Regions from separate parts of the Streptococcus sp. SS-4456 genome, predicted to be linked through region 2. Evidence: predicted binding sites of a transcription regulator. Region 2 holds the regulator's gene; the other holds the start of a gene.
The links. The regulator Rex, encoded in region 2, represses fermentation and respiration genes when NADH is low (regulators of the CRP and FNR family bind a similar motif). The targets are predictions, from matches to a motif close to TTGTGAANTANTTCACAA.

Region 1 (3,429 bases), on a different contig from region 2:
CTTTTTTCTGGTTCTAAAAGCAAAAAAGAAGCGACAATTGAGTCGCTTCTAACTTTAGTAGAGTAGAAATTAGTGACTGTGGCAGAAGTCAAGTACCATACGGCCTTGGATAGTGCCGGCAGCCATTTCATCAAAGACGGCTTCTGCATCTTCTACAGGGCGTTTTTGAACAACTGGAACAACCAGGCCTATAGCACCGAAGTGGAAGGCTTCTTCTAGGTCTTTACGAGTACCAACTAGAGAGCCGACAACCTTGATACCATCTAGTACTGTCTTGACAATGCTGAGATCCATGTATTCAGATGGGAGCCCGACTGCAACCACATAACCGCCTGCACGAACGCTGTCAATAGCCTGATTGAAGGCAACCTTAGAAACAGCCGTTACGACAGTTGAGTGAGCACCGCCGCCAGTTACTTCCTTGATATATCCAGGCACGTCTTCCACTTCAAGACCATTGATGATGACATCTGCACCGACTTCTTTGGCTAATTCCAATTTGTCATTATTGATGTCTACAGCGATAACGTGGGCATTGAACACTTTCTTAGCGTATTGGACTGCAAGGTTGCCTAGTCCACCTGCACCGTAAATGACAATCCATTGACCTGGTTCTAGGTGTGCTTCCTTAATAGCTTTATAACAAGTAACGCCGGCACAAGTGATAGAACTTGCTTGAGCTGGATCAAGACCTTCTGGAACTTTTACCGCATAGTCAGCTGTTACGATACATTGCTCAGCCATACCACCGTCAACAGAGTAGCCTGCATTTTTTACTGTACGGCAGAGGGTTTCACGGCCAGTAGTACAGTATTCGCAAGTACCACAACCTTGGAAGAACCAAGCAACGCTGACACGGTCGCCGACCTTCAAGCTGGTCACATCAGGGGCGATTTCAGTAACGACACCAATCCCTTCATGCCCAAGAACACGGCCAGGGACCTTGCCAAAATCACCTTGAGCAACGTGTAGGTCAGTATGGCAGACACCACAATATTCAATCTGAACCAGAGCTTCGCCAGTTTCAAGTGGACGAAGTTCTTTTTCAACAACGACAACACCAGTAGATTCTGGATTAACGACAACTGCTTTCATGGCAGACCTCCTATTTATTGCAGCACATTTTTTGGATGTGTTAATATAGATATTTTCTTGTTAATAATATCACATAAAACAAGAAAATGCAAGTAAATCAGATGAGAGAGGCGTGTATCTGTTTTTGAAAACAATCAGATAATTACTGAAATTTTTTCATAAAAAACCATTTACTTGTAAGCGTTTTCCTGTTAAAATAGAAACCAAGGGGGTTAGTTGTTAGATTTTTATGTCTTAGGTTTATTTTTGAAGCTGTTAACAGATACATTTCAGAAAGTTTTCTGAAATGCACTCCAGATAAACAAAAAGAAAGCGTTTTCAAAAATAAAACAGAAAAAATGTGAAAAAAATAACAAATTCTCTTTACAAATAAAATAAAAAGTTGTAGAATAAGATTGTGAAAAAATTAACAAAATGTTAATAAGAAAATTTGGAGGAACACAATGGCTGATAAAAAAGTTGTATCACCAGAAGAAAAATTAGCAGAAGCTCGCAAGCACGTTGATGAGCTTGTTCAAAAAGGTTTGGTTGCTCTTGATGAGTTCCGCAAACTTGGTCAAGAAGAGGTAGACTACATTGTAGCTAAGGCTTCGGTAGCTGCTCTTGACAAACACGGTGAATTGGCAATGCACGCTTTTGAAGAAACCAAACGTGGTGTATTCGAAGACAAGGCAACTAAAAACTTGTTTGCCTGCGAGCACGTTGTTAACAATATGCGCCATACAAAAACAGTTGGTGTCATCGAAGAAGATGATGTAACCGGCTTGACCTTGATTGCTGAGCCAGTTGGTGTTATCTGTGGTATCACGCCAACGACTAACCCAACGTCAACTGCCATCTTCAAAGCCTTGATTGCTTTGAAAACACGTAACCCTATCGTCTTTGCCTTCCATCCATCTGCTCAAGAGTCTTCAGCTCACGCAGCGCGTGTTGTCTATGAAGCAGCTGTGGCAGCTGGTGCTCCAGAAAACTGTATCCAGTGGGTAACAAAACCATCTATGGAAGCAACTTCTGAATTGATGAAGCACGACGGTATTGCGACAATTCTTGCAACGGGTGGTAACGCCATGGTGCGTGCAGCTTACTCTTGTGGTAAACCAGCTCTTGGTGTAGGTGCCGGTAACGTTCCTGCCTATGTTGAAAAATCTGCAAACATCCGTCAAGCTGCTCATGATATCGTCATGTCTAAGTCATTTGATAATGGTATGGTCTGCGCGTCAGAGCAAGCAGTAATCATTGATAAGGAAGTGTATGACGAGTTTGTAGCTGAATTCAAATCTTACAAAACTTACTTTGTTAATAAGAAAGAAAAAGCCCTTCTCGAAGAGTACTGCTTCGGTGTAAAAGCCAATTGCAAGAACTGTGCAGAAGGCAAATTGAATGCGGACATCGTAGGTCGTCCAGCTGCATGGATTGCTGAACAAGCTGGTTTCTCAGTTCCAGAAGGGACTAACATCTTGGCAGCTGAAGTTGCTGAAATCGGTGAAAAAGAACCATTGACTCGTGAGAAATTGTCACCAGTTATTGCGGTCTTGAAAGTTGAAGGCCGTGAAGAAGGTCTGGAAGCAGCTCGTCAAATGGTTGAATTCCATGGTCTAGGTCACTCAGCAGCTATCCATACAGAAGATGCGGAATTGGCCAAAGAATTTGGTACAATCGTACGTGCGATTCGTGTTATCTGGAACTCTCCATCTACTTTCGGTGGTATCGGTGATGTTTACAATGCCTTCTTGCCATCATTGACACTTGGTTGTGGTTCTTATGGACGTAACTCAATCAGTGATAACGTAAGTGCGATGAACTTGCTCAACATCAAGAAAGTAGGAAGACGTAGAAATAATATGCAATGGTTTAAAGTTCCTTCTAAAACATACTTCGAACGTGATTCTATCCAATACCTCCAAAAATGTCGTGACGTTGAACGTGTGATGATCGTTACGGACCATGCCATGGTAGAACTTGGTTTCTTAGATCGTATTATTGAACAATTGGATCTTCGTCGTAATAAAGTGGTTTACCAAATCTTCTCAGACGTTGAACCAGATCCAGACATCACAACAGTTTACAAGGGTACAGAATTGATGCGTACCTTCAAACCAGATACAATCATCGCTCTCGGTGGTGGTTCACCAATGGATGCTGCCAAAGTTATGTGGCTCTTCTATGAGCAACCAACAGTTGACTTCAAAGACCTTGTTCAAAAATTCATGGATATCCGTAAACGTGCCTTCAAGTTCCCAGAACTTGGTAAGAAATCTAAGTTTATCGCGATTCCAACAACATCTGGTACAGGTTCAGAAGTCACTCCATTTGCTGTAATCTCTGATAAGGCAA
Region 2 (3,429 bases):
AAAAATATCGCCTTTATTACTGCTAGTGACTTGATTGCTGATGCCATCCATCGTATTCAAAAACACCAACCACTCAGCCCACTCTTTAAGTTTACAAATCCAGAAAAAGAGAACTAGGAGTACCTTATTTGATTTATTTAGATAATGCAGCCACCACTGCCCTATCTCCCACTGCTCTCCGACGGATGTTGGAAGTAGCGCAAGAAACCTATGGCAACCCTTCCAGTATTCACCAGGCTGGAAGAAAAGCCAACCAAATTTTACGCCAAGCCAGACAAGATATCGCCCAAGTTCTCGATCTCCCAGCAGATCACATCATTTTTACAGCTGGAGGGTCTGAGGCTGATAATTTGGCTATTCAGGGCTATGCCCTTGCCAATCAAGCCAAAGGCAAACACCTGATTACTACTGCTATCGAGCACCATGCAGTTCTTCATACTATGCAATACCTTGAGGAACGCTTTGGGTTTGAAGTAACCTATATTCAGCCGATCAATCAGGTCATCACTGCCCAGCAAATCCAAGAAGCCCTACGCCCAGATACCATCTTGGTCAGTACCATGTTTGCCAACAATGAAACTGGCCAACTGCTTCCCATTAAAGAAATTGGTCAACTATTGGCCGACCATCAGGCAGTCTTCCATGTAGATGCTGTGCAGGCAATCGGAAAAATGGATGTGAAGCCCACTGACTATGGGATTGATTTTCTAGCTGCATCTGCCCATAAATTTCACGGACCAAAGGGAGTTGGTTTTCTATATAGTCGCTTGCAAGGATTTGACGCACTTATTCATGGAGGTAAGCAAGAGCGACAACACCGAGCAGGCACAGAGAACCTACCAGGAATAGCTGCCATGGCACTTGCCCTCAAGGAACAAATCCAGTTACTTGAGCAACATACAGCCCATATTGAAAGTTTGAAAGAACACCTCATTTCCGGACTAGATGGGGCTTCATTTTATATCAATCAAGCTGGTTCCCATCTCCCTCATGTCATCAACATAGGTTTCCCAGACAAGCTCAATGAGCAAGTTCTGATGAGATTAGACCTGGCTGGAATTGCAGTTTCAAGTGGGTCAGCTTGTACTGCTGGCGTTGTTCAGAACAGTCATGTACTGGAAGCCATGTACGGAAAAGAATCTCATCGATTGAAAGAGTCCATCCGTATCAGCCTATCTGAAACAAATACCCTAGAAGAGATAGATATTCTTCTTACAGAATTAAAAAAAATTATTGGAGGATAAAATGGCCTTTCAACAATCAGTTAGCCTAAAAGATTGCGCATTTACCTATCACATTAGCCCTAACATCAAAAAATACACCCTAAAAGATACCACTTTTGAACAAACAAAAGCAGGTCACTACCAACTCACGCGCCTCTTGGAAGAAGTTCCTAACTCAAATCAGGGTTTTCTTTTAAAGATTATTGTCAATAAAGAGTTGAATGGTTTTAAAATCAACATCACAGACAAATCTGGCTTGCACTTGGTCAATATCTTTAAAGAAAATGGAAACAAGGTCATCCAGGAAAAATTCTACTTCTTGATGGATAGCTTAGTGGACCGTGACCTATTTACAAAGGAAGGTTAAGCATGATTATTGTTCACTATCAAGATGCTTACAAAATAGATAGAAAACAAGAGTTTGACAATCTGGATGCAGCCAAACTGGCCTTCTCAGGTTGCCTCACTCTTCCTGATTACTATCCTGTAACCAAACTAATACGAGATGGTCACCAGTTAGATTATAAAGGAACCATTGGTGACCTCTACCGCTACTTTCAAACACTAGACTAGGCAACATTTTATGCTTAGTCTTTTTCAATCCAATCTGTTGATTTTTTCACAATCTTGGACTAGAATAGAAGAAAGAATTGAAAATGAATGAAAAATTGGTAGGCCTATACTCAAGTAAAATAAGCATTAGACCAGTCAGCTAGTATAGTATTGTCGTCAACCATATTTAAGGAGGTCATTGTGAAAAACGAAAAAAAAGCAGATATCCCGCGCGCAACTGCCAAGCGCCTTTCTCTCTACTATCGTATCTTTAAACGCTTTTATGCCGGCAATATTGAAAAAGCTAGCTCCAAGGAAATTGCAGAAGCCATCGGTATCGACTCCGCAACCGTGCGCCGTGACTTCTCCTACTTCGGTGAACTAGGTCGCCGTGGCTTTGGCTACAATGTAAAAGAATTGATGGATTTCTTTGCGGAAATTCTGAACGATAATTCCATCACCAATGTTATGCTTGTCGGTGTTGGAAATATGGGGCGTGCCCTACTCCACTACCGCTTCCATGAGCGTAATAAAATGAAAATTGTCATGGCCTTTGAAGCGGATGACAATCCAGCGGTTGGAACCGTTGATGAAAATATTCCCATCCATGCTATTTCTGAAATCAAAGAACGTATTTTGGAAGCAGATGCCCAAACAGCGATTCTGACCGTACCAAGTATCAAGGCTCAAGAGGTAACCGATATATTAGTCGAAGCTGGTGTCAAAGGCATTCTCAGTTTCTCTCCGGTCAATTTATCGGTTCCCAAAGATGTAGTCGTTCAGTATGTTGACCTGACCAGCGAGTTGCAAACCCTTCTCTATTTTATGCGCAAGGGTGAATAATGAACAGAGGAACCGAATTCCCGGCTCCTCTCTTTTTATCCTCTAAAATAGCTCACTTTCTTCCCTAAAAGAATAATAGTCCTTATTTCCTACAATCAAATGATCCAACAAGACCAGTCCTAGTGTTTCGCAGGACTTTTTTAAATTCTCGGTAAATAATAAATCGTTCCTACTTGGCTCAACGGATCCCGACGGATGATTATGAACAATGACAATGGATGTTGCCATGCATTTTACCGCATAATGCAGGATTTCTCTTGGCTCAGCAATACTCCGGTTGACACTTCCTATAAAAATAGTCTTTTGACTGATAATCTGATTTTGCGTATTGAGATAGAGGGCAACTAGATGTTCTTGCTTTTTATCTCCAAGTTCTTGGATCATCTTTCGGCCCAATTTCTCACTTCCTAAAATACGTTCATTCAATAAAAGCTCCGACTGGTTAATCCGTTTTCCTAGCTCAATCATGGCCTTGATTTCAATCGCTTTGACACGACCGATGCCTGTCAAGCTCTGCAATTCTTCAATAGACAGCTCTCTAAGGGCAGCCAAACTTTCCAAGCGATTGAGTAGATTATTGGACAGGATAGAAACAGGCTCATTTTTGGTTCCTGTTCGGATAAAAATAGCCAATAATTCCTGATTACTCAATTTTTCTGCCCCAACTTCTAGTAATCTTTCTCGTGGCAAAAGTGCCTCTTCCTTAAAATCAATTTGGTACATAAAATCCTCCTCACCTAATTATTCGCAATCTAGCAAAAGAATTAAAAAGGACTGAGAAAATTCTCAGTCCTAAACCTTACTGACCATA

Region 1: adhE (bifunctional acetaldehyde-CoA/alcohol dehydrogenase) is a predicted target of Rex. The motif match lies at 1,491-1,508, and genes of this name have one in related genera.

What each region holds. Positions count from the first base shown of each region.
Region 1 covers NZ_JAVIHI010000002.1:111,387-114,815, reverse strand. Annotated here, with positions in the region: gene adhP (alcohol dehydrogenase AdhP) at 70-1,095, opposite strand; gene adhE (bifunctional acetaldehyde-CoA/alcohol dehydrogenase) at 1,539-3,429, shown strand, end outside.
Region 2 covers NZ_JAVIHI010000007.1:14,220-17,648, forward strand. Annotated here, with positions in the region: gene RFK25_RS03210 (ribose-phosphate diphosphokinase) at 1-117, shown strand, start outside; gene RFK25_RS03215 (cysteine desulfurase family protein) at 129-1,244, shown strand; gene RFK25_RS03220 (DUF1831 domain-containing protein) at 1,246-1,590, shown strand; gene RFK25_RS03225 (DUF4649 family protein) at 1,593-1,796, shown strand; gene RFK25_RS03230 (redox-sensing transcriptional repressor Rex) at 1,977-2,618, shown strand; gene radC (RadC family protein) at 2,661-3,341, opposite strand; gene RFK25_RS03240 (class A sortase) at 3,418-3,429, opposite strand, start outside.